Regions from separate parts of the Sutterella sp. KLE1602 genome, predicted to be linked through region 1. Evidence: predicted binding sites of a transcription regulator. Region 1 holds the regulator's gene; the other holds the start of a gene.
The links. Region 1 encodes sigma-54, which starts transcription at its own class of promoters, with help from an activator protein. Its sites were predicted from a motif close to TGGCANGNAANCTGCTTT; they were not measured.
Positions count from the first base shown of each region.

Region 2: glnA (type I glutamate--ammonia ligase) is a predicted target of sigma-54. The motif match lies at 2,055-2,072, and genes of this name have one in related genera.

Region 1 is NZ_KQ968496.1:91,003-95,415, forward strand. It holds gene HMPREF3036_RS02185 (A/G-specific adenine glycosylase) at 1-259, shown strand, start outside; gene rapZ (RNase adapter RapZ) at 269-1,171, opposite strand; gene HMPREF3036_RS02195 (PTS sugar transporter subunit IIA) at 1,201-1,707, opposite strand; gene rpoN (RNA polymerase factor sigma-54) at 1,778-3,211, opposite strand; gene lptB (LPS export ABC transporter ATP-binding protein) at 3,216-3,989, opposite strand; gene lptA (lipopolysaccharide transport periplasmic protein LptA) at 4,002-4,413, opposite strand, start outside.
Region 2 is NZ_KQ968518.1:12,120-16,532, reverse strand. It holds gene glnL (nitrogen regulation protein NR(II)) at 1-449, opposite strand, end outside; gene glnA (type I glutamate--ammonia ligase) at 540-1,952, opposite strand; gene hemW (radical SAM family heme chaperone HemW) at 2,268-3,440, opposite strand; gene rdgB (RdgB/HAM1 family non-canonical purine NTP pyrophosphatase) at 3,440-4,039, opposite strand; gene rph (ribonuclease PH) at 4,062-4,413, opposite strand, start outside.

The sequences.
Region 1 (4,413 bases):
GGCGGATCCGCTTTCCGTCTGTCCTGAACTTGAGGGCGGAATTCTCCGCACGATCAGGCTCGAGCCTCTCGTGCACGACTTCACGCATTACCGCCTCATCATTCATTCCGTGGCCGTCGATCTGGCGCAGGGGTTCGCCCCCGAGGGCTTCGAGCTTCTCGGAGAAAAGGAAACGGCGTCGGTGGGAATGCCGACGCCGGTGGTGAAGCTGCTGACGATCTGCAGGGAGGAGCGGGACTTCCGTCCCCTGCTTTTCTGATCTTCTGAATCAGCTGCCTTCGTTCTGGACGGACTTCTCGCCCGACAGCAGGGCCTTCTGCTCGATGATGCGGTGTCGCACGACGACGCCGTCCGTGTCCCTGAAGCGGGCGCCGAGCTCTTCGGCCACGAAGACGGAGCGGTGCTGTCCGCCCGTGCAGCCGACGGCGACGGTCAGATAGTGGCGGTTCTGAGCAATGTAGGCGGGAAGCCACTTGCGGATGAAGCCTTCAATGTCGTCAACCATGTTGATGACGGTCGGGAAGGTGCGAAGGTAGTCGGCGACGGGCTTGTCCCGTCCCGTCAGGGGGCGCAGCGCAGGATCGTAGTAGGGGTTCGGCAGGCAGCGCACGTCGAAGACCAGATCGCTGGCGACGGGAAGGCCGTGCTTGAAGGCGAAGGACTCGAACGTGAGCGTCATCATGGCCTGGGGCTGGCCGACGAACTTCTTCACCCATTCGCGAAGCTGCGAGGAAAGAATGCCGGTGGTGTCCATCAGAGCCGCGCCTGCAGAAATGGGGGCGAGCAGGTCGCGTTCGCGGCTGATGGCCTCCTGAAGCGTGACGAGCTGGTCGCGGCTGGCGGCGAGCGTCGAGAGCGGATGGCGGCGCCTGGTTTCGGAGAAGCGCTTGACGAGCTCCTGATCCGAGGCGGTGAGAAAGAGGATGCGCACGTCGAAGCCCGCCTCCTCGAGTTGTCGGATTGCCTTGAGGGAGCCGTCGAAGGTGCTCTGGCTTCGCGCGTCGATGGCGACGGCGGCGGACTTGATGCCGTGCGTGCGGAGGTCCTGCGCCACGGGGAGCAGGAAGGCGGCGGGCAGGTTGTCGATGCAGTAGTAGCCGCAGTCCTCAAGCTGGCGGATGGCGATGGACTTGCCGCCGCCGGACATGCCGGTCACGATGATGAGTTGCATGGCGTTGCCTCCGTATTGGCGTAGTTTTTTCAGGCGTCTTCGTCGTCTTCGGAGAAGTCGGGCTCGTAGTGAAGGTCGGCGGGAGGCGTCCAGTTGTGAATGAGTTCACAGATCTTGACCTCCGACTCCGCGTGAAGCAGCGCGTTTCTCAGCGGCTTGTTGCCGAAGAGGCAGGCGGCTTCGCGCAGGATCTTCAGGTACATGCCGTCGTCGTTTTCGGGAATGAGCAGGCAGAGGAACAGCTGGACGGGACGGCCGTCGGGCGCATCAAGGGAGAGTGGCGCGGCGGTCCTCAGAAAGACGGCGGCGGGTTCGGTGATGCCCTCGACGCGGCCGTGGGGAAGCGCGCAGCCGCTGCCGAGGCAGGTGGAACCGAGTTTTTCGCGTGCGAAGAGCGCGTCGAAGGCCTCCGTGTGGGAAAGACCAGCGGAGGTTTCGAAGACGAGGCCCGCCTCTTCGTAGAGGCGCTTGCGGCTCACGACGTCGAGGTTAAGGCGAACGGTTTCAAGAGTAAGCAGAGGTGCGAGTAGATTCATGACGCGTCGGACGGCCTTGTGGGACCGTCGAATCGAAAACTTCGTTCAGTGTACCAAAGGGGTGGAGAAGTCAGAGCCTGCGGCGGGAGCGAGCCGAGGGAATGCCTGCGCAGGTGCGGTACTTGGCGACCGTGCGGCGGGCGATGGGCACACCCTGCTTCTGAAGCATTTCGCAGAGCATTTCGTCCGAAAGGGGGGCTCTGGGGTCCTCGGTCTCGATGAGCTTGCAGATCATGGCCTGGATTTCGGAGGCTCCCTGCTCCTCGGCGCCGCTGCCCTGGTTGCTGAAGGAGACGGCGCTGAAGAGCGAGCGCATCTCGACCGTGCCCTGGCTGCAGGCGATGAACTTGCCGGAAACGGCGCGGGAGACCGTGGGAACGGACAGGCCGAGTTCTTCGGCGATCTGGCTGAGCGTCATCGGACGCAGGGCGGCGGGGCCGTGCTCGAAGTAGGCCTGCTGGCGCGTGACGATGGCGTCGGCCAGACGCTGCAGGGTGGCTCGTCTGGCCTCGATGCGCTGAATGAAGGTCTTGGCTTCGCCGAGAAGAACGCGGCGGGTCGAGGGATCGGCCTCGCTCCTGGCGTCGTTGATGCGAAGGCGAAGGCGCAGCTGCAAGGAGCCGTTGAGGTGCGCTGTGCTCACGCCGTTCTGCGTCCTGACGATGACATCGGGAACGATGTAGAGCGTGCTGGATTCTCTGGCGATCGGATAGGGCGAGAGGGTCTTGAGCACGCGCAGCGCCTCGTCGAGAATGGAGGACTTGCCGTTGGCGAGCTTGAGAAGCGCAGGACGGTTGTCGGCGGCCACCTTGTCGAGATGTTTGGAGACGATGCGCTTGAGGGTTTCAAGCGCGGCGGCATGCATGATGGAGGGCTCGATGCGCTCGATCTGCTTCATGAGGGCCTCGACGGGGCCGGCGGTGCCGATGCCCGGAGGATCCATGCTCTGAAGGGTGGCGAGGGCTTCGCGCCACTCGGCGGCGGTCACGTTCTCGACGCCTTCCTCCTTGAGGATGCGCGCGTAGTAGCGCATGAGCGTCTCGAACGGGGACGTGAAGAAGCCCCTGTCGTCGAGCTCCTCGACAAGGCAGGCGACGAGCAGATGCTGGCGCGGCGTGAGCGGCAGGCAGCCGAGATCGGCGAGCAGCTCGTCCCTGAAGGATTCGGGGGCGGGAATGCGCTCGAAGGGCGCTTCGTCGCTGGAGGCGCCCTGCCAGGCCTCGTAGGGCTGGTCGACGGGCGTCTCCGCCTGGGCTGCGTCGAATTCGGAATCATCCTCGCCGCGGTCGTCCCGCCTGTCGTCGTCATGCTCCTGAGCGCGCGCCTGCGGGTCGTCGGAGGCCTGTGCAGGCTCCTCCACTTCAAGCAGGGGGTTGGATTCGAGCATGAGTTCGATTTCGCCGAGAAGCTCCTGCGTGGGCATCTGCAGAATGCGCAGCGACTGCTGCTGCTCCTGGGAGAGAACCTGCTGCTGGGAGAGTGTGGCGAGGAGATGATTTTCCATTTGGCTACATCCGGAAGTTTTCGCCGAGATAGATCTTGCGGACGGCCTGGTCGTTGACGAGCTCGTCGGGCGTGCCCGAGGCGAGCACTTCGCCTTCGTTGATGATGTAGGCGTGGTCGCAGATCGACAGGGTTTCGCGGACGTTGTGGTCGGTGATCAGAACGCCGATGTTGCGCTCCTTGAGGAAGCGCACGATGCGCTGAATCTCGATCACGGCGATCGGGTCGACGCCCGCGAAGGGCTCGTCGAGCAGAATGAAGCGGGGATTGGCGGCAAGGGCGCGGGCGATTTCCGTGCGGCGGCGCTCGCCGCCCGAGAGCGAAATGGCCTGGTTCGTGCGAAGGTGCTGGATCTGCAGCTCTTCGAGCAGCTGGTCGAGCCGCTCCTCGATCACGTCCTTGGAAAGCGGCTTGCCGTCCTCTCCCTCCTGAAGCTCGAGAATGGCGCGGACGTTGTCCTCGACGGAGAGCTTGCGGAAGACGCTTGCCTCCTGGGGCAGATAGGAGAGCCCCATGCGCGCACGCTTGTAGATGGGCATGTGCGTGATGTCCTGACCGTCGAGGCGGATCTGGCCGTCGTCGGCCACGACAAGGCCCACGACCATGTAGAAGGTCGTCGTCTTGCCTGCACCGTTCTTGCCGAGCAGTCCCACGACCTCGCCCGACTTGACGGCGAGGCTGACGCCCTTGACGACGTTTCGGGGCCCGTAGTGCTTCTTGAGGCCGGTCGCCTCGAGCGCGTGGGTGTGGGAATGGCTAACTGTTGCGTTTTCGGTCACGCTGAAGTCCTGTTACTGCTGAAGCTTGGTGGAGTTGGAGAGGGACGTGCCCTGACGCTGCGTGCCCGCGTCGGTCTTGGAGCGGGGCGCGATGATCGTCGTGACGCGCTTGCCTTCGCCGCTGTTGACTTCGGAACGGGCGTTGCGCATGTCGTAGACGATGCGCTCGCCGCTCGTCATGTCCTTCTGCTGGCCGTTTTCGCTGCGCGAGAGCTGGGCCTTGCCTTCGAGCGTGACCTTGTCGGTCTCCTCGTCGTAGGTGATGCGGCTCGCATGCGCGTGCACCCATTCCTCAACGCCCTTCGTCTTCGGATCGCGCTGCTGCTTGAAGCGTGCGGGAGAGCCCGTGATCGTGGCGCGACGGTAGCCCTTGGGCGTGATTGCAAGATCGAGGCGAGCGCCCGTCAGGTTCATCGAGCCCTGA
Region 2 (4,413 bases), on a different contig from region 1:
TTTCGAAGAAGCTGCCTGTTGGCGTCCATCAGCTCGCAGTTCATCCACTCCCTGTCCTGATGAAGCGTTTCCTCGACATCAACGATTTCAATCAGAACACCGGCGTCCCTGCAGGCGGGCCAGCCTTCGGGCAGGCGCGTCAGCACGGCCTGAACGCGGACGTCGTCAGGCTGAGCGCCGGGATGCGCCCTGAGCAGACGCCCAAACACGCGGGCGGACTCCACGGCCGCCCCCGACGCCAGATGCGCATACCACTCGTCACACTCCGCGAGACGGTCGCGAAAGTCCGTACCGACAAACGTTCGCCTCGAACATCCCAGCAGCACTTCGGACGCACTGTTGCCCCAGAGCACCCTTCCCAAAGTATCGGTCAGCAGCACCGTGGCGGACATCATGTCGAGAATGGCAAACGGGGCGTCCGCCCCTGCTGCGCTTTTGGACTCAACCATGGACGGTTCTCCCAAACAAAAAGGCGGGCGACGGCTTGAAAATCGAGCCGCCACCCGCCTGTCAGGTCTGCGTCACTCCGACGGCTGAGGTCAGAGGCTGTAGTACATGTCGAATTCGATCGGCGTCACGGCGAGGCGCCAACGGTTGACCTCCTCCATCTTCACGGCGATGTAGGCATCGATGAAGTCGTTGGAGAAGACGCCGCCGCGGGTCAGGAACTCGCGGTCACGGTCAAGATTTTCGAGCGCCTGATCAAGCGAAGAACAGACGGTCGGAATCTTGGCGTTTTCCTCAGGCGGCAGATCGTAGAGGTTCTTGTCGGCCGCTTCGCCCGGATGGATCTTGTTCTGGATGCCGTCGAGACCTGCCATCAACAGCGCGGAGAAGGCGAGGTAGGGATTGGCCGTCGGATCCGGGAAGCGAACCTCAACGCGGCGGGCCTTCGGGCTGTTGACGTGCGGAATGCGGATGGAAGCCGAACGGTTGCAGGACGAGTAGGCGAGCTTCACGGGTGCTTCAAAGCCGGGCACGAGACGACGATACGAATTGATCGACGGGTTCGTGATGGCATTGAGGGCGCGGGCGTGCTTGATGACGCCGCCGATGTAGTAGAGCGCAAGCTCGGAGAGACCGGCGTAACCGTTGCCCGCAAAGAGGTTCTGGCCGTCCTTCCAGATGGACTGATGGACGTGCATGCCGGAACCGTTGTCGCCCTCGATGGGCTTGGGCATGAACGTAGCCGTCTTGCCGTAGGCGGCGGCGACGTTGTGAACCGTGTACTTGAGAATCTGCGTCCAGTCGGCGCGCTTGACGAGCGTATTGAAGCGGGTGCCGATTTCGCACTGGCCTGCGCCGCCCACTTCATGGTGATGGATTTCAACGCCAACGCCCTGCTGTTCAAGCAGCGTGCACATTTCAGAGCGCATGTCGGCAAAGGAATCGACGGGAGAGACGGGGAAGTAGCCGCCCTTGACGCGGTTGTGGTAGCCGAGGTTGCCGCCTTCCGTCTTGAGACCGGTCGCCCAGGGGCCTTCTTCGCTGTCGATTTCGAAGAAGCTCTTGCCCATGCAGTGTTCCCAGCGGACGCTGTCGAAGATGAAGAACTCGGGTTCGGGACCGAAGTAGGCCGTGTCACCAATGCCCGTCGACTTCAGATAGGCTTCGGCGCGCAGGCCGAGGGAACGCGGATCACGGTCATAGTCCTTGCCGGTCTTGGGTTCGTGCACGTTGCACTGGAGAATGAGGGTGTTGACCTCGCGGAACGGGTCCATGCGGGCGCTGTCGGGATCCGGCATCAGAAGCATGTCGGAGGCTTCAATACCGCGCCAGCCGATAAAGGACGAGCCGTCAAAGGGCTGTCCAAGCTCGAACACGTCCTCGTCAATGCAGTCGGCGGGAACCGTCACGTGCATTTCCTTGCCGAGCGTGTCCGTGAGGCGAAGGTCCACGAACTTGACATCGTTGTCCTTGATCATCTGCAGAACATCAGAAGCGGACGTCATTTGATTTTTCTCCTAGAGATTAGCCGGTAAGGCGATCCATGCGCCTGACCTGTGAGGAATTGTCTGCCGACGGGGGCGCCCCCCGACGGTCGTACTCCAATATAAGCAAAAGGCGTGCCAAAACCCGAAGACTGCACTCTCACGCGCGTTTTCCCGATTCTGACGCCTGTGCCGATACCTGCGCCCAGAAGGCTTCACCCCTGCACTGCGCTGAACGCACCGACTTGGTTGCGAACGCTTTATTATCGCACCAAATCAGTGCATTTCAACACCTCAGGAGCGCCTTCTTCGAGTGCGTGCGGGTTGCGCCATCCGTCAGAGAAAGGCTTCCTGCAGATCCGAAAGAAAGGCCCGCCCTCTGGCTGTCGGACGAATCACCAACTCATCCGCCGCCAGCAGTCCCTGCACACGCAAATCGGAAAGTATCGGCTCAACGACCTTGAGCGAAAGCCCAGTGCGAGCCTCAAAAAGTTCCGCAGGCACGCCTTCCGTGAGCCTCAGGGCGTTGAGCATGAATTCGAAGGGAAGGTCCCCAGACTCGACGGCCCTGCGTTCGGCAATGCCGCTTCCCGTTTCAGAAACCGAAGCCATGTACTTGCGGGGGGATGCGTGCCGCACCTCGCGAACAACTCCGTCCTGTGTCGTAACCTTTCCATGCGCGCCCGCTCCCGCAGCGAGATAGTCGCCAAAGGTCCAGTAATTGAGGTTGTGGCGGCAACGGCACCCGGGTCCGGCATAGCCCGACACCTCGTAGTGCTCGAAGCCCGCTTCTTCGAGCGAGCGAATCACCAGATCAGACATGTCCGCACAGAGGTCATCGTCAGGAAGGCCCTCCGGGACGCGCTTGGCGAACGCGGTACCGGGTTCAATCGTGAGCTGGTAGAACGAAAGGTGTGTGGCACCGGTAGCAACCGCCGTCTCCACCTCCCTCGCCACCTCCTCGAGTGTTTCACCAGGCAGCGCGAACATCAGATCAAGGTTGAAGTTTCCGAACACCTCACCCGCATGCGCGGCCGCGCGCAGGGCCTCTTCCGATACGTGAATCCTTCCGAGCTTCCGAAGCTTTTCGTTCATGAAGCTCTGCACGCCAACGGAAACTCGGTTGACGCCTGCATCGCGGAAAGCCCTGAAGCGGCCCTCGTCCACTGTGCCGGGGTTGGCCTCTAGCGTAATCTCACAGTCGGATGTGAACCCGAACAGTCCGTCGGCCCCTTCAAGGAGTCTGGCCACGGCATCACCACTCATCAAGCTCGGCGTGCCGCCGCCAATGAAGACCGTTTCGATTCGACGGCCGCCTGCGACGGAAAGCCAGCCCTCCAGATCCTTCAATACGATGTCGACATATTCCCTTTCTGCCAAATCGGCAGGCGCGGCATGGGAGTTGAAGTCACAGTAGGGACACTTGCGCACGCACCAGGGCCAGTGCAGATAAAGCGACAGCGGAATATTCGCAACCGCTTCAGCCGTCCACGAAGATTGAGCGCTCATCACCAGCCCCAGGCCTCGCGAAGCAGCTTGTGCATCTGCACAAGGGCCTTGCCGCGATGGCTCACGCGGTTCTTTTCCTCTGCGGTGAGCTCTGCGGCCGTTCGACCGTACTCAGGTACAAAAAAGTGAGGATCGTAGCCGAAGCCGCCCTCACCCGCAGGCTCGTCGCAGATTTCGCCGTACCAGCGGCCGACGGCCACGAGCGGCTCGGGATCGTCGGGCGTGCGCACGGCCGTCAGCACGCAGGTGTAGTGCGCCCTCCTGTCGTCCTTGCCCTGCAGTCTCTCGACCAGAAGACGGTTGTTGGCCTCATCATTGCTCGGCTCTCCCGCAAAGCGGGCCGACAAAACGCCGGGCATGCCGTTCAAGGCATTGACGCAAACGCCCGAATCGTCCGCCATGGCGGGGCGTCCCGTCATCTTCGACGCATGACGAGCCTTGGCGAGACAATTCTCAATGAAGGTGCCGAAGGGCTCCGGACAGGCTTCGACACCAAGCGCGCCCTGATTGATCACATCGACGCCGAGCTCGGCGAACATCGCCTGAAACTCACGAAGTTTTCCCTTGTTGTTGGAAGCAAGCACCAGAGACTTTTCCATCCCCATCTCCCCTTACTCAACCTTACTCAAACGCAGCACGCTGCAGCGCCATGATTTCCAGATTGCCCTTTTCGGCAAGACGCAGCAGTTCGTCAAGCTCTGCACGACTGAAGACCGCGCCTTCCGCCGTCCCCTGAATTTCGACGAAGCGCCCCTCGCCCGTCATCACGACGTTCATGTCGGTGTCGCTGCCGCTGTCCTCAACATAGTTGAGATCGAGGACGGGACGACCGTCAACAATGCCCGCCGACACGGCGCTCACCTGAGTGAGGATCGGGTCCTCCGTGATCTGCCCCTTTTCAAGCATGCCGTTGACGGCATCCCTCAACGCAACCCAAGCGCCTGAAATCGAGGCGCAACGCGTGCCGCCGTCG